Regions from separate parts of the Actinoplanes sp. NPDC023801 genome, predicted to be linked through region 2. Evidence: riboswitches for the same ligand, from Rfam matches in the RefSeq annotation. Region 2 holds a riboswitch; each other region holds the start of a gene.
The links. A riboswitch is a leader RNA that binds a small molecule or an ion and turns the genes downstream of it on or off. The one in region 2 is predicted to bind cobalamin.
Positions count from the first base shown of each region.

Region 1: linked by a shared signal. The riboswitch ahead of AB0G04_RS42245 (ribonucleoside-diphosphate reductase subunit alpha) and the one ahead of AB0G04_RS20835 (ABC transporter substrate-binding protein) in region 2 are both predicted to bind cobalamin.
Region 3: linked by a shared signal. The riboswitch ahead of AB0G04_RS28185 (VWA domain-containing protein) and the one ahead of AB0G04_RS20835 (ABC transporter substrate-binding protein) in region 2 are both predicted to bind cobalamin.
Region 4: linked by a shared signal. The riboswitch ahead of AB0G04_RS10735 (CbtB domain-containing protein) and the one ahead of AB0G04_RS20835 (ABC transporter substrate-binding protein) in region 2 are both predicted to bind cobalamin.

Region 1 is NZ_JBFAAI010000046.1:33,033-37,209, forward strand. Features, by position in the region: gene AB0G04_RS42230 (GNAT family N-acetyltransferase) at 1-194, shown strand, start outside; gene AB0G04_RS42235 (NUDIX hydrolase) at 164-634, opposite strand; gene AB0G04_RS42240 (cupin domain-containing protein) at 773-1,258, opposite strand; cobalamin riboswitch at 1,437-1,652, shown strand; gene AB0G04_RS42245 (ribonucleoside-diphosphate reductase subunit alpha) at 1,774-4,152, shown strand; gene AB0G04_RS42250 (ribonucleotide-diphosphate reductase subunit beta) at 4,152-4,177, shown strand, end outside.
Region 2 is NZ_JBFAAI010000011.1:69,522-73,698, reverse strand. Features, by position in the region: gene AB0G04_RS20840 (iron ABC transporter permease) at 1-863, opposite strand, end outside; gene AB0G04_RS20835 (ABC transporter substrate-binding protein) at 919-1,845, opposite strand; cobalamin riboswitch at 1,934-2,066, opposite strand; gene lepB (signal peptidase I) at 2,077-2,718, opposite strand; gene AB0G04_RS20825 (PadR family transcriptional regulator) at 2,715-3,038, opposite strand; gene AB0G04_RS20820 (DUF4229 domain-containing protein) at 3,106-3,420, opposite strand; gene AB0G04_RS20815 (hypothetical protein) at 3,433-3,840, opposite strand; gene mqnE (aminofutalosine synthase MqnE) at 3,860-4,177, opposite strand, start outside.
Region 3 is NZ_JBFAAI010000017.1:191,729-195,905, forward strand. Features, by position in the region: gene AB0G04_RS28185 (VWA domain-containing protein) at 1-1,943, opposite strand, end outside; cobalamin riboswitch at 1,977-2,106, opposite strand; gene AB0G04_RS28190 (gluconokinase) at 2,276-3,826, opposite strand; gene AB0G04_RS28195 (citrate synthase) at 3,964-4,177, opposite strand, start outside.
Region 4 is NZ_JBFAAI010000004.1:187,307-191,483, reverse strand. Features, by position in the region: gene AB0G04_RS10745 (suppressor of fused domain protein) at 1-110, opposite strand, end outside; gene AB0G04_RS10740 (S8 family serine peptidase) at 107-1,270, opposite strand; adenosylcobalamin (AdoCbl) riboswitch at 1,365-1,518, shown strand; gene AB0G04_RS10735 (CbtB domain-containing protein) at 1,527-1,721, shown strand; gene AB0G04_RS10730 (CbtA family protein) at 1,712-2,467, shown strand; gene AB0G04_RS10725 (histidine phosphatase family protein) at 2,464-3,030, shown strand; gene AB0G04_RS10720 (AAA family ATPase) at 2,965-3,570, opposite strand; gene AB0G04_RS10715 (GNAT family N-acetyltransferase) at 3,594-4,058, shown strand; gene AB0G04_RS10710 (GNAT family N-acetyltransferase) at 4,055-4,177, shown strand, end outside.

The DNA.
Region 1 (4,177 bases), on a different contig from region 2:
CGAACCTGGTCGGTCTGATCCACATCGCGGCAGCCGAGGGCCGGGATGCCACCGATCTGATCACCGAGGCCCGGGAACTGGCCACCGCGAGCGGGGCGACCAGAATCCTCGCCGAGGTGGAGGAGGCGGCTTCGCACGCGGCGTCTTCGCAGGTGGCTTCCTCTCAGGCGGCGCCGAATCCGTCCTCCAGGTAGGCGGACCCGCCGCCCGACCGGGCCCGCAGCGCCGCGGCGACCCGCCGGGCCAGCAACGGCAGCAGCCGCTCCTCCGCCTCCGGCCCGGTGCACCAGGCCCATCCCCGCAGCTCCTCGGCGGGCAGCCGGATACCGGCAGCGTCCCTTGCGAGGAGGATTCCGCCATCGAAGATCAACATCAATCCTTCGGTACGCCCCTCGCGCGCCGGAACCCAGTCGGTGACCAGCAGCCGTCCCACCGGTACGGAGAGCCCGAGTTCCTCCCGCAGTTCCCGCGCCGCTGCCGCCCGTGGCGACTCGTCAGCCTCGACGCAGCCACCGGGAACCTCCCAGTGCGGCTTGTAAGTGGGCTCGACCAGCAGCACCCGATCCTGCTCGTCACAGAGCAGAACCCCGGCCCCCATCCGTTTGCGTGGCAACGTGGCCGTCCAGTCCAACACCCACCCCTTCCCTTCCGGCTGGCCCCCACCGCTGTCTCAGCGTGCTTGAGGCAGCGGTGGGGTCCAGCTTGGGTTGTTGGGCTGGCAGCTCCCACTGTCTCAGCGTGCTTGAGACGGCGGTGAGAGCCAGCCGGGTTTTCAGTCCAGCCAGTGGTTGTCGTGTTCCAGGTAGAAGGCGGCCTTCTCCTCGTCGCTCATCTGCCCGATGCCGGCGAGACCCTCGAAATAGCCTTCGCGCGGCGCGCCGGGGGAGAAGTGCAGCAGCATCGAGGCGGGTTCACCGGACCGGTTCTTGAACCCGTGGATGCCGCCGATCGGCACGTGCACCCAGTCGTGCGGTTCCGCCTCGATCCACCGGTTCCCGTCATAGATGCTCATGACGCCGGAAAGGATGTAGAAGGATTCGCTGATCGTACGGTGGAAATGGGGGTCGGGGCCGGTGACGCCGGGCCCGCACTCCCAGCGGTAGAGGCCGAAAAGCCCTCCGGTGGAGGCACCGCTGGAGAGGTAGTGAACCCGGGTGCCGTTGTTCGGATAGACGAAGTCGGGGGCTGTCCCGGCCGGCCGGTAGACGGCGCTCTTCTCCCCGTCGTCCCCGTGATACTGCGGCGGCGGATATGTCATGGATCTATGTCTACCCGAAGACCGGAACCGGCCGGACGACTTTCCGGCGAAGGTGACGACCCGGCAGCCGACCGCTCTCCGCCCGTTCCCCGTCGCCGGGGAGGGCACTCCGGTATCGCGGGGGAGTGACATGGTCAACACAGCATGTTGGGTTAGGAGTTTCGGAAGCCGCCCATATATGGTGTTCCTCGCAGCTGGTTCGGTCAGGTGGTCACACACCTGACCGAGGCAACAGGGAACCCGGTGCGAAACCGGGACTGCCCCGCAGCGGTGAGTGGGAACGACCGCCGTCAGATGAGCACTGGGCTCGCACGAGCCTGGGAAGCGACGGCCAGTAGGTGGCTTTCAGCCGTGCCCGCGAGTCCGAAGACCTGCCAGCGCGCCGTACGCCATGGTGGTGTGCGGCGGTCGAAGGCCGCGTGGGACGGCCGACGCCGGATGTGTCCTCGCGGCCGTGTGCCCGGGGACCGATGGTGTCTGCCCCCGCGCGCCGAGCTCGCGAGGAGAGAGCAGGCATGACACTCACGCCGCAGAAGACGGGCGTGCCGGAGCAACGCCGGCACGTGATGCAGGTGCGCAAAAGAAACGGTGACCTGGAACCGGTCGACGTCAACAAGATCGTCAAGGCCGTCGAGCTGTGGGTCTCCGACCTGGACGAAGTGGACCCGCTACGGGTGGCGACCAGGACCATCAGCGGCCTGTACGACGGCGCGACGACCGCCGAGCTGGACAAGTTGTCGATTCAGACGGCCGCCGAGCTGATCGGTGAGGAACCGCAGTACTCGCGCCTCGCGGCCCGGCTGCTCTCCGCCTACGTCGACAAGGAGGTCCGCGGGCAGGGTGTGGCCAGCTTCAGCCAGTCGATCCGGTACGCCCACGGCCTCGGCCTGATCGGCGACGAGACCGCCGCCTTCGTGGCCCGCAACGCCCGCAAACTCGACGATGCCGTCGACGTGACCGGTGACCTGCGGTTCGAGTACTTCGGCCTGCGCACGGTCGCCGACCGTTACCTGTTGCGCCACCCGCACGAGCGGCTGGTCGTGGAGACCCCGCAGTACTGGCTGCTCCGGGTCGCCTGCGGCCTCTCCAAGGACGCCCGCGAGGCGATCGGCTTCTATCGGCTCATGTCGTCGCTGGCCTATCTGCCCAGCTCACCGACCCTGTTCAATTCGGGCACCCGGCACACCCAGATGTCGTCGTGTTTCCTGGTCGACTCGCCGAAGGACGAGCTCGACTCCATCTACGAGCGTTACCACCAGGTCGCGAAACTGTCGAAGTTCTCCGGTGGAATCGGCATCGCCTGGTCCCGGGTCCGCGGCCGCGGGGCGCTGATCCGGGGCACGAACGGCAAGTCGAACGGCATCGTCCCGTTCCTGAAGACGCTCGACGCCGGCGTGGCGGCGGTCAACCAGGGCGGCCGGCGTAAAGGCGCGGCGTGCGTCTATCTCGAGCCGTGGCATCCGGACGTCGAGGAGTTCCTGGAACTGCGCGACAACACCGGCGAGGACTCGCGGCGCACCCACAACCTCAATCTGGCGAACTGGATTCCCGACGAGTTCATGCGCCGGGTCGAGGCCGACGCCGAATGGTCGCTGATCGACCCGTCGGACGCCCCGGAACTGCCCGACCTGTTCGGCGAGGCGTTCGACGAGGCCTACCGCGCCGCGGAGAAGAAGGCGGTCAGAACCGTCAAGGCCCGGGATCTGTACGGGCGGATGATGCGCACGCTCGCCCAGACCGGAAACGGCTGGATGACGTTCAAGGACCGTTCCAACGCGCTGTCGAACCAGACCGGTGAACCGGGCAACACGATTCACCTGTCGAACCTGTGCACCGAGATCCTCGAGGTCAACAACGACGACGAGACGGCGGTCTGCAACCTCGGGTCGATCAACCTGGGCGCGCACGTCACGCCGGACGGCATCGACTGGGAGAAACTGCGGGAGACGGTCCGGACCGCGGTCGTCCATCTGGACCGCGTCATCGACATCAACTACTACCCGTCGCAGCAGGCGGCCGCGTCGAACCCGCGCTGGCGGCCGGTCGGACTCGGGCTGATGGGCCTGCAGGACGCGTTCTTCACCCTGCGGCTGCCGTTCGACTCCGAGGCGGCGCGTGAACTGTCGACGCGCGTCCAGGAGGAGATCTACCTGACGGCGCTGGAGGCCTCCGTCGCGCTGGCCGAGAGCTTCGGTGCGCACCCGGCGTTCGCCGAGACCCGCGCCGCCAAGGGCGACCTGCACCCGGAGCTGTGGGGCGTCACGCCGGTGCAGACCGAGCGGTGGGCCGCCGTCAAGGAACGGATCACCGAGCACGGCCTGCGGAACTCGCTGCTGGTCGCCATCGCGCCGACGGCGACGATCGCGTCGATCGCGGGCGCCTACGAATGCATCGAGCCGCAGGTGTCCAACCTGTTCAAGCGCGAGACGATGTCCGGCGAATTCCTTCAGATCAACACCTATCTGGTACGGGAACTCAAGTCCCGCGGTCTGTGGACCGCCCCCATCCGCGAGGCGATCAAGCGGGCCGAAGGGTCGGTGCAGGGCATTCTCGACCTGCCCGACGATGTCCGCGAACTGTTCCGCACGGCGTGGGAGATTCCGCAGCGCGCCCTGATCGACCTGGCCGCCGCCCGTGCCCCGTACATCGACCAGTCGCAGTCGCTGAACCTGTTCATGGCCGCGCCCACCATCAACAAGGTCTCCTCGATGTACCTCTACGCCTGGAAGGCCGGGCTGAAGACGACCTATTACCTGCGTTCGCGCCCGGCGACCCGGATCCAGCAGGCCACCGTCGCCGTCGCGCCGGCCGCACCGGTCTCGCTCATCCCGGCAATGACCGCCGCGGAAGCCTGCTCCCTGGAAAACCCCGAATCGTGTGAGGCCTGTCAGTGATGCTGCTCGACCCCGGAATGGACCT
Region 2 (4,177 bases):
AGACGCAGTGTGTGCGGCACGATGATCCCGACGAAACCGATCAGCCCCGAGACGCTGACCGCTGCCGCCGTGCCCAGCGACGCCGCGATGATCAGCAGGTACCGGCTGCGCTGCGGGTGGAGGCCCAGGCTGGTCGCCTCGGCGTCGCCGACGGTCAGGACGTCCAGCTCCCGTCGCTGCGCCAGGACGATCGCGCTGGTGATCACCGCGTACGGCAGGATCACCAGCACGTCGTGCCAACCGGCGGTGGAGAGCCGGCCCAGCAGCCACGAATAGACCTCGCGCAGCGACTCGACGTGCCGCTGCAGCAGGAACGTCTGCGCCGCCGACAGGAACGCCGACACCGCCACCCCGGCCAGGATCAGCGTCGCCGGGGAGCGGTCCCGGCCGCCGGCCGCCCCGAGCAGCCAGGTCAGTGCCACCGCACCGACCGCACCGGCGAACGCGGCAGCCGGCGTCCCGATCGGCAGGCTGGTCATGCCGTCCCCCGCGCCGGCACCCAGGACGATCGCCACTGTCACGCCCAGCCCGGCGCCGCTGGCGACCCCGAGCAGATGCGGATCGGCTAGCGGATTGCGGAACGCGCCCTGGTAGGCGGCCCCGGCCAGGGCCAGCATGCCGCCGACCAGCAGCCCCAGCACCACCCGCGGCAGCCTGAGCTGGGTGAGGATGGCGATCTCGCGTTCGGTGAGGCCGCTGTCCACCCGTACCCCGGGAAGAAGGTTGAGCATCTCCAGAGCGACGCCCCCCGGCGGCAGGGAGACCGTGCCGAAGGCAAGGCCGAGAACCATGGCAGCCAGCACCGTGACGACACCCGCGGCCAGCCACGCCGGACGCAGCCCGGCGGGCCGGCCCCGGCTCACACCAGGCACCCGGAGGCGGGCTCTCCCGGCCCCGGCATCCGGCCGGTGCGGCGGATCATGCGGGGACCTTGACCACCGCGTCGGCCACGGACTTCACCAGATCGACCGTACGGGGACCCCAGCGCGACGCGATGTCGTCGTCGAGGGCGTAGATCTGGTTCTTCGTGACCGCGGTGACCGACGACCAGCCGGCTCGGGCCTTGACCGTCGCCGGGGACTGCTGGCAGCACTTCACGTCGGCCAGGAAGATCGTGTCGGGGTTCGCCTTGACCAGCGCCTCCTGCGAGAGCTGCGGGTAACCGCCGAGCTTGCCGTCCGGGTCGGCGGAGTCCGCCACGTTGGTCATGCCGAAGAGATCGAAGACCGAGCCGATGAACGTCTTCGACGTCGCCGAGTAGAGATCCGGGCTGAGCTCGTAGTAGTAGCTCAGCGGCTTGCTCCGGGCCGGGACCGCCTTGACGATCGCGTCGATCTCGGACGCCATCCTCGTGTTCAGCGCCGTCGCGTCGGCCTGGCGGCCGGTGAGCACGCCGAGATCGGTGATCTCCTTGTAGGTCTCGTCGATGGTCGGCGCGGCCGGCGACACGAACACCGGGATCGCCAGCTTGCCCAGCTGCGCGACCAGGCCGTCGGTGTCGGCCGAGACCACCACCAGGTCGGGATCCTTGGCCGCGATCGCCTCGACGTTCGGCTTGAAACCGGACAGGTCGGTCCTCGGTGCCTCCGCCGGGAAGTTCGACTGGTCGTCGACCGCGGTGACCTGCGGTCCGGCCCCGATGGCGAAGAGCATCTCGGTGGCGGTCGGGCTCAGCGAGACGATCTTCTCGGGCCGTGCGGTGAGGGTCACGGCCCCGACCGTCACCGGGTACGCCGAGGCCGCGCTGGACGCGGAGCCGGTGACGGTGGGCTGTGACTCCTCGCCCCCACATCCGGTGAGGAACAGTGCGGTGGCCGCTATCGCAGCGGTGAACAGGCGTTTCATGGGTCCTCCTGTCGGCCGGGCTTGTGGTGCTTCGCCGACAGGGACCACGCTGGCCGCCGCCCGCGAGGCGCCCCTTCCCGAGAGCGCTGATTCGCGACCGCGTCCAGGCGACCTGGCTAGACCTCCGACGGAGGGATCACAGTTGCGGGACAGCTCCGGCTTCTCACCGGATTCGCTGCGGCGCGGTCGTTGAAACGCTAACCCACGCCGGTGCCGGAGGCCGCAGCCGCCTCAGACGATGACCCGACCGGTGACTTCGTCCGCCCTGATCACACCCCAGTGCCGGGAATCCAGCGCGGCATCCCGATTGTCACCGAGGACGTAGATCGCCCCCTCCGGAACCGTCACCGTGGTGCACTCGGTCCCGGCCACCTGGGCGTCGAGCGGCAGATATGGCTCGTCAAGCGCCGCACCGTCGCGCAGCACCTTTCCCTCACGGCACTCGACGCGATCACCGGCAACGCCGATGACGCGGCTCAACGCCCGGTAGGACGACGGCGCGTCCGGCGGCGAGAACGCCACGATGTCCCCGTGATCGATGCCGGTCACCCGGAATGCGACCTGGTCGACGATGTGCCTGCTGGTGACGGTGATTGTCGGCTCCATCGCGTGGCTCGGCACATAGTGGACCGTGACGAGCAACGGGACCGCCGCCAGAGTTGCCAGGGCCATGGCTGCCAGGCGATAGCGGGCCGGGTGCGACGAATATCTCTCCCGCAGGGCCACCCGGAGGCCGCCGAACGCCCAGCGCAGCGCCGCCCCGGTGCTCGTCACGTGATCGAACTCGGCCAGGACCGCTTCGCCCCAGGGACCGCCCCGCTCCCGGCGCCCACGGACGGCGAAACGCAGAACCCGATAGGCCACCCGTTTCATGCCGGCCTCACGATCGACACGCCCGCGGCCCGGCGTGCCGCCGGCCCGGCTGCCGCGGCGAGCCGGACCTTGGCCAGCGCGACCCCGTCACCGGTCAGCCGGTAGGTGTGGCGTGGCGGACGGCCCGGCTGATCGGAGGGCTCCCAGCCGGCCTCCAGCAGCGACTGCTCGGTGAGGCGCATGAGGATGGGGTAGAGCGTTCCGGACGCGAGGCCGGTCTCCCGGCTCAGGTCATAGCCGTAACGCCAGGCCGTCGGGTCTTTCATCAGCGCCTCGAAGAGCCGCAAGGTCTGCGGGGAGGCATGCGGGGTTCTCGGCATGGCCGAAACTCTACATAACTCGACTTACGTGCTGTCAAGAGCCCGGCATCGATGTGATGCCGGTCGGTTAGGCGTCGCGTTTGGCGTGTTCCACGATGTCCGCAGCGGTGACCCGGTCCCCCTCGGTCGCCGCGACGTCGTCACCGGCGAGCGCCGAGCGCAGACGCGATTTCTCCGCCGCCCGGCGAGCGGCGATCTCGCCGAACTGCTCCGCCGCCTCGTCCCGCCAGCGGCGCAGCAGGATCAGCGACAGACCGGACGCGGCGATGAGCGCGACCATCGCCTTGACCAGGATGTTGAGCGGCGTCGTCGGGATCAGCACGGCGAACACGATCAGAAACAGACTGAGACGGCCGAGCGCGTACTTGACGGCGGGCTTCATGTGTTCTCTCCCTCAGCCGTACCGATGGCTGAGCCACCGGAGGCCGTAGAACCAGACCAGGCAGTACACGACCGTACCGGTGACCGCGCCGGAGCCGCCGCTGACCAAGGGCGGAGCGACCTCGGCCACCAGGCCGGCCACCGTCATCCCGGCCGCGGCGCCGAAACCCGCGCCGAGACCACCCACCATGATGCGGTGCGCACCGAAGCCTTCTGCGCGGAACTCCTCGACGAACAGCCAGACGGGCAGAATCAGCACCAGCCAGCCGTTCGACTCGCCGAACCGGCCGAGGCCGGTCAGTGCCATCACCGTCTCGAAGACCAGCAGGACCGCGGCACCGACGGCCAGCCCGGCGAACGCCGAACCCAGCAGGTCGCTGATGGTCGCCAGCCGACCGCCGGCGTCTTTCTGCTGGGTCATCGGCCCACCGTCTCCCGTGTCAGGCCCAGATCTTCTGGGGCTCGCTGCGGCGCTCGGCAAGCGACGGCGCCTTCTCGTACTCGCGTACCACCTGATAACGAGTGTCCCGCTCGACGGGCTGGAAACCCGCGTCCCAGATCAGGTGAAGAAGATCGTCGCGGTGCATGGTCTGCGGTGTCCCGTACGAGTCGGCGTCGTGGGTGATCTTGTACTCCACGACCGAGCCGTCCAGGTCGTCGACACCGAAGTTCAGGGACAGCTGGGCGACCGACAGGCCGTGCATCACCCAGAAATTCTTGACGTGCGGCACGTTGTCGAACAGCAGGCGGGACACCGC
Region 3 (4,177 bases), on a different contig from region 2:
GTGACGCGGCCGTCGGTGACGATCACCAGCAGCGGACGGCGACGCGGGTCGCGCCGGCGTTCGGTGGCGATCGTGGCGACGGCGGCCCGCAGTCCGGCGGCGAGCGGCGTGCGGCCGCCGGTCCGCAGGGCTGCCAGTCGCTGCACGCCCACCTCGTGGCTTGATGTCGGGGGCAGCACCACCTCGGCGTCGCTGCCCCGGAAGGTGATCATCCCGATCCGGTCCCGCCGCTGGTAGGCGTCTCGCAGCAAGGACAGCACGGCCGTCTTGACCAGTGTCATCCGCTTGCGTGCGGCCATCGAACCGGAGGCGTCCACGACGAAGAGCACGAGGTTCGCCTCCCGCCCGACGTGCACCGACTCGCGCAGGTCCCGCGGCTCCACCCGGATCCCCCGTACCGCACCGGCGGCGCCGGCCGCGCCGCCCTCAGAAGCACCGGCACCGTCGAGGGCGGGTCGGTCCAGGGCGGCTCGGTCCAGGGCGGCTCGGAGGGTGGCGAACAGGTGCGGAGCGCCGGAGATCTTGCCCTGCGGCAGCCGGGCACCCACGACGCGGCCGCGCCGGGCGAAGGCCGGGGAGCGCCGGCCGGCGTGACCGCCCTCGCCACGGGCCGCGATCCGCAGCGTGCGCGGACGGTACGCGGTTCCGGCGGCGGCCACCGCCCCGGACGGTGACCGGCCGGTGGCGGGGTCGTCGGTGGACGCCGACGGATCAGGTCCCGGCGAGGGTTCCCGGCCGGGGCCGGCGGGCATGTCGGACTCGCTCGGCGGGTGGGTGCTCCCGCCCGTACCGCCGGAGGGGTTCTGCGGGCCGGGAGAACCGCCTCCGCCGCCCGGGCCGTCGTCGTCGGGACCGTCGTCGCCGGAGGGGTCCGTGGAGCCCGGGACGCCCGGCGTCTCCGGTGGCGCGGCGTCCTCCTCCTCGGCCTGGCGTTCGGCCTCGGCCAGGGCATCGTCGAGTTTCTGTTCGTCGGTGCCGGGCGGGTCGAGCGGGTCGGTACGGCGCCGGTGCGGAAGGGCCAGCCGGGCCGCGTCGCGGACGTCGTCGGCGGTGACCCGGTCGCGGCCGTGCCAGGCCGCAAGCGTCACCGCGCAGCGGGCCACCACGATGTCGGCACGCATGCCGTCGACACCGTAGGCGAGGCAGACGCGGGCGATCCGATCGAGTTCGGCGTCCGGCAGATCCACCGACGGCAGAACGGCGCGGGCCGCGGCGATGCGCGCCGCGTAGTCACGTTCCTGCTGCTCGTAGCGGGCGGCGAAACCGGCCGGGTCGGCCTCGTAGGCGAGCCGGCGCCGGACCACCTCGGCGCGCTGGCGGGCGTCGCGGGGCGCGGCGACCGTGACGACCAGGCCGAACCGGTCGACGAGTTGCGGGCGGGGCTCGCCCTCCTCCGGGTTCATGGTGCCGACCAGCAGGAACCGGGCGGCGTGCTTGACCGAGACGCCGTCCCGCTCGACGTGGGCGCGGCCCATCGCGGCGGCGTCGAGAAGCAGGTCCACGAGGTGGTCGGGAAGGAGGTTGACCTCGTCGACGTAGAGGACGCCCCGGTGTGCGGCGGCCAGCAGTCCCGGCTCGTACGCCTTCACGCCGTCGCTGAGGGCCCGCTGCAGGTCGAGGGTGCCGACGACGCGGTCCTCGGTGGCGCCGACGGGCAGTTCCACGAGGCTCGCGGGCCGGTCGTCCGACGGCCCGCCCGGTGTGTGCGGGCCGTCGGGACAAGCGGGGTCGGGCGCGGCCGGGTCACAGGCGAACCGGCAGCCGTGCACGACCGTAACCTGCGGCAACAGGCTGGCCAGGGCGCGGACCACGGTGCTCTTGGCGGTGCCTTTCTCGCCCCGGACGAGAACCCCGCCGACGGCCGGGGACACCGCGGTCAGCAGCAGGGCGAGACGTAGGTCGTCGAGGCCGACCACAGCCGAGAACGGGTACGGAGTCGTCACCAGGATCCCTTCGGTGCGGGTGTCCACGCCCGCGCGTCGGTTGTCACGAGCGGCCGGAGTTCCTGGCTCCCGGAAAGCCCTGTCGACGAGCCACCGGTCACAGTGGCGGGACCGTCCCGGATTCGCACCGGGTTCCTCCGCTACCGCTCGCCGGTCACTCTTCCCGACCGGCCGGGCACCCGTCAACGCGGGGTCCGTCACGGCCGTCCCGCCGGGGCGAGCAACCGGCTGGGCGGGTTCGGTCACCACCGTCCCGCCGGGACGAGCAACCGGCTGGACGCCACCGTTGTCTCGGCGTCGATGAGACAACGGTGGCGTCCAGCCAGGGTTGATCAGGAGCGGACGGCCTTCTCGGTGCTGGGGAGAGGTTCCGGGGCGAGGCGGTCGAGTTCGGCGACGACGTCCAGGACGGCCAGGGCGGACTTCTCCACGAGCGGCCGCAGCCGGCGGTAGAACTCGGCGTCGTCCGGGTCGGGGCGGACCGGCCGGCCGGTATGCACCAGCGCGGCGGCCTGGTCGAGGTCGGGCAGTTCACCGAGGGCGTGCCGGCCGAGCAGGCAGGCGCCCAGCGCGGTGCCCTCGGGCACGTCGGCCACCGTGACCGGCAGGTCCAGGGCGGCGGCGAGCACGTCGACCCACAGTTTGGAGGCGGCCGCCCCGCCGGTGGCCCGGATCTCGGTGAGCGGGTGGCCCTCGGCGTCGAACGAGTCGCGGACCAGCGCCAGTTGCTGGCAGACACCCTCGACGGCGGCCCGGACGAGGTGCGGGCGGCCGTGCTCGCGGCGCAGCCCGAGGTAGGCGCCGCGCAGGCCGGGCCGCCACCACGGGGCCCGCTCGCCGAGCAGGTACGGCAGGCAGAGCAGGCCCTCGCTGCCGGCGACGACCCGGGACGCCTCCTCCAGCAGGGCCGCGTCCCGCTCGTCGGCGTCCTCGCCGTCGCCGCCGGGCATCAGGGTCTGCCCGGCCCAGCGGACCACCGAGCCGGCGTTGTTGACGGCTCCGCCGATCACCCAGCGGTCCTCGGTGAGGGCGTAGCAGAAGAGCCGGCCGGCGGCGTCGGCGGTGGGAACGCCGACGACGGTACGCAAGGCGCCGCTGGTGCCGAGCGACACCGCCCCGATGCCGGCCGGGGTGGCGCCGACCCCGAGGTTGGCCAGCGGCCCGTCGGCGGCGCCGATGATCAGCGGGGTGCCGGCGTCCAGGCCGGCGGCGGCGGTGATCTCGGTGCTGAGCCGCAGGGACGTGGTCGTCGGCACCACCTCGGCCAGTTGCGAGTGGCGTACCCCGGCGATCTCGACGGCCTCGTCGTCCCACCGCCGGGCGTGGATGTCGTAGAGGCCGGTGCCGGAGGCGATCGACAGGTCGACCTGGAACGGCCCGCCGGTGAGCGCCGCGACGATCAGCTCCTTGACCCCGCCCCAGCGCGCGGCGCCACGCAGCGTGCCGGGGTCGGTCTCGGCCCACCAGGCAAGCTTGGGCAGCGGCGACATCGGGTGGACCGGGGTGCCGGTGCGGGCCTGGAGCTCTCTGGCCCGGCCCTCGGCGACGATGCGTTCGCACTGCGCGGCGGCCCGGTTGTCGGCCCAGGTGACGACCGGCCCGGCCGGCTTGCCGTCGCCGTCCATCGGGACGAGCGCGTGCAGGAACGAGCTGAGACTGATCGCGATCACCCGGTCGCCGCGCTCACGGCAGGCCGCGGCCACGTCGATCAATGCCTTCCGCGCCGCGTCGGCGAGCTGGACCGGGTCGAGCTCGGCGCGGCCCGGAGCGGGCACGGCGAGCGGGTAGTGGACACTCGTCAGAGCGCGGATCTCACCATCCGGCCCCGCGGCGATTCCCTTGGTCGAGGTGGTCCCGGTGTCGATGCCGATCACGACGTCCATACGTCTCCTCCTGCCGCACTTCCCTGCCGTGGGAGCCTTTCATGCCCGCCGGGGCCACCGGCCAAGCCCTCCCCGCGGCGCACACACAGCAGCGCCCCGCCGGGAGTCCGGCGGGGCGCTGCTGAGGTGGATCCGGGTCAGCGCTGGTCGAGCGGCACGAAGTCGCGGACCGGCGAGCCGGTGTAGATCTGCCGCGGGCGGCCGATCTTGTTGGCCGGGTCGAGCATCATCTCGCGCCACTGCGCGATCCATCCGGGGAGCCGGCCGATCGCGAAGAGCACGGTGAACGCGTTGGTCGGGAAGCCCATGGCCTTGTAGATCAGGCCGGTGTAGAAGTCGACGTTCGGGTAC
Region 4 (4,177 bases), on a different contig from region 2:
TACGCCGACGCCGCCCGCAACGCGAACCCCTCCGCCGGATACGACACGTGCCACGGCTGCGCCTGCGGGTACAGCCGGCCCATCGCCTCGGTGATGACCTCCCACATCATCCCGGCATTTGATCATGACCGTGGGCGGCCTGCCATCCCCGCCGCCGGCCCCGCGCCACCACCGCCGCCACCAGACCCGCCAGCAGCGCCAGCCCCGCACCACCGGCCGCGAACACCCCGGCGCGCTCCCAGTCACCGCCACCACCGGCCGCCACCGGCACCGCCGGCACCCGCGCCACCCCGGCCACCACCGGCCCGGCCTCCTCCGACAACGCCCGATACGGATTCAGCACCCCCGCGCCGTACTGACTGCTGCGCGCACCACCCGGCGCCGGATCAGCCGACCGCAACAACCGCTGCGTCAACTGCGACGCACTGTCCCGCGGAAACCGCTCCCGCAGCAACGCCACCGTCGCCGACACGAACGGCGCCGCGAAACTCGTCCCCTGCACCGCCCGGTGCCCCCGCAACGGCGCCAGCACCGTCACCCCGTCACCGAACGCCGCAATGTCCACATGCGGTCCCGGCTGCGAATAGTCGGCAACGGTACCGTCCGCCCGCACCGCACCCACCCCGATCACCCCCGGATACCCGGCCGGGTACGCCACACCACCGGCAGCACCCCCGTTACCGGCCGCCGCCACCACGATCACCCCGTCCTCGACCGCCCCGGCAATCGCGGCACGCACCTGCGGATCCGCCGACGGCATCACGAGCGAGACGTTGATCACGTCCGCGCGGGCCGTACCCGCCGCCCACGTGATCGCCTCCGCGAACGCCGCCGCACTCGACTGCCGCCCACCACCCGGCGTCCGGCCGTCCAGCTCCGTGTCCTCACTCACCCGGACCGGAATGATCGTCGCCCCCGGCGCCAGCCCCTGCACCCCGGTCCGCGCATCCGCCAGCCCCGCGATGATCCCGGCCACCGCCGTACCGTGCCCCACACAGTCCCGCCGCCCGTCCGCCGCACCGTGCAACAGATCCCGGCCCGCCAGCACCCGGCCCTTCAACTGCGGATTCCGTGCGTCCACCCCGGAATCGATCACCGCGACCCGCACCCCGGCCCCGGTCGCCAGACCCGCCAGCCGCGCCGGCGCGTACGCCTTCAACTCCACCGGCACCCCCGCCGCCACCCGGCCCGGACCCAGACACGGCGCCGCCCGCACCGGTGCCGCCGGCACCACCACCGCACCCAGCACACCGGCCACGACAACCGCCACGAACCGCACGAAAACGCCACCCCCCGCAGCACAACGACCGGCGTGGATGCTACCGCCGCCCAGTTGTGCCCCGCCCACCCCGGCCGTTAGGTTGAAACCAGCCAATTCTGCGGTGTGTGAGGGAAACCGGTGAGAGTCCGGTGCGGTCGCGCCACTGTGAACGGGCCCTCAGCCAGAGGGCCGGTGAGTCAGGACGCTCACGCGCCGCAGGCCCCATCGATCGGGACGCGTCATCCCGTAGGAGGTTCACTCCACCATGTCCAAGGCACAGACCCTCACCACGCCCGCGGTCTCCGCGAAACTCCTCGCCACCGCCGCCGGCTTCACCGGCATGATGCTGCTGCTGGCCTACCTCGTCGCCTTCGACCAGGGCGCCCTCTCCCAGACCGGCATGTACCTGCACGAACTCATGCACGACGGCCGCCACCTGCTCGGTGTCCCGTGCCACTGAGCCAGGCCACGCCCGGCTACATCCAGCTCCTGCTCCGCGGCCTGCTGGCCGGCCTCTTCGCCGGCCTGCTCGCCGGCGGCTTCGCCTACCTCGCCGGTGAACCCCACGTCGAGGCAGCCATCGCCATCGAAGAAGCCGCCACCCCCGCAGCGCAGACAGCCGGCGAACCCCTCGTCGACCGCGACATCCAGCGCGCCGTCGGCCTGCCCCTGGCCACCGCCCTCATCGGCCTGGCCCTCGGCGGCATCCTCGCCACCGCCTACACCCTCCTGCGACGCCACCTGCGCACCGGCAGCGACACCCACGCCGCCCTCGGCCTCGCCGCCGCCGGCTACCTCGGCATCGTCGCCATCCCCTTCCTCAAATACCCACCCAACCCACCCGCCGTCGGCGACCCCGACACCATCAACCAGCGCACCGCCGGCTACCTCGCCGCGGTCGCCCTCGGCCTGGTCGCCGTCTGGGCCGGCACCCTCGCCACCCGCACCCAGACCCACCAGTGGCGCCGCGCCGCCGCCGGCACCGCCGGCTTCCTCGTCGTCGTCACCATCGCCTACACCCTGCTACCCGCCTTCCACGAAGTCCCCGACGACTTCCCGGCCACCCTGCTCTGGGACTTCCGCATCTCGTCCCTCGGCACCCAGACCGTCCTCTGGACCGTCCTCGGCATCACCTTCGCCGCCCTGCTGAACCGGCTCGCCACCCGCACCGGCACACCACAGACGGCAACCGTCACCACCGCGTGACCAGACTGCGGCTGATCGCCGCCGGACACACCCCAGCCCTGCGCAAGGCAGTGTTCGGCGGCGACCACGACCTCGACGACGGCGCCCGCAACGCCACCGCACACCTGCGCGACTCACCCCTGCTGCAACCCCACCGATACCCCCACACCCGGTGGACCGTCGCACCGTCCCGCGCCGCCCGGCAGACCGCCACCCTCCTCGGCGCCCACCACACCGCCGAGGAACCCGCACTCCGCGACCCCGGCTACGGCACCTGGACCGGCCTCACCCTCGACCAGATCGACCAGGCCACCCTCGAACACTGGCTCACCGACCCGCACGCCCGCCCCCACGACGGCGAATCCCACACCACAATCACCGCCCGCACCGCCGCATGGCTGCACTCCCCACGCCAGACCGGCCACAGCCAGACCGTCGTCGCCCACCCCGCCATCATCCGGGCCCTGCTCGCCACCGCCCTGCAACTACCCGCCGGCCACCCCCACCAGCTCACCGTCTCACCGCTGGCCGTCGCCCACCTCACCCACCACCACCGCTGGACCCTTCACCTGCCGACCGCCTGACACCCGCAACCGGTCGAACGCCTTCGGACCCACCAGCGAGCCCAGCGCCGCCACAATCACCCGCGCACACGCCACCGGACCCGTCCGCGTCGTATCCACCACGACATCACGGTCACCGACCGCATACACCAACCCCTGCGACCGCGCCAAACCCACCGGCCGATCCCCGCGCGCCAACTCCCGCCGATCCAACTCCTCCGGCGCACACCGCACCTCGACCAGCGTCACATCGAACCCGCGCAACGTCTCCAGCAGATCCACCAGCCGCCACGGCTCACTCAACGGATAATCCATGATCACGTCATTGCCGGCCGACGCCAGCCCCGCCACCGCCCGGTGATAACCCCGCCGCGTCCGCGTCAACATGTCATAAACCCCGACATCGTCGAGCACCCGCGTATGCACCGTCGACCGCATCTCCCCCAACCCGTCCACCGGGAAGAAGAACCACGGATCCGCCAGCAACGGCAACAACGCCCGCCCCACACTGCTCTTACCCGAACTCGACGCCCCATTGAGCAGGATCACCCGGCCGTTCATGCCACGACCGTACAGTGATCACCGTGACCCTCCGCATCACCGTCGACGACCTCACCGGACCCGACATCATCGCCCTGCTCCAGGAACACGTCGACCAGATGCGCGCCATCACCCCACCCGAAAGCAAACACGCCCTCGACCTCGACGCCCTGCGCCACCCCGACATCACCATGTGGACCGCCCACGACGGCGACCATCTCCTCGGCTGCGCCGCCCTCAAACACCTCGACCCTCACCACGCAGAAATCAAATCCATGCGTACGGCCACCCGCGCCCAACGCCGCGGCGTCGCCGCCGCCCTGCTCACCCACCTCATCGAACAGGCCCGCCACCGCGGCTACCAACGCCTCTACCTGGAAACCGGCACCGCCGACTTCTTCCACCCCGCCCGCACCCTCTACCAGCGATTCGGCTTCCAACCCTGCGAACCGTTCGCCGACTACCGCACCGACCCCAACAGCACCCACCTCACTAAACTCCTCACATGATCAGCCCCCTCACCGCCGGCGACCTCGACACCTGCGCCACCCTGTTCGCCCGCACCTTCAGCCAACCACCCTGGAACGAAACCTGGCACCCAGCCGACGCCGCCCGCCGCCTCACCGAC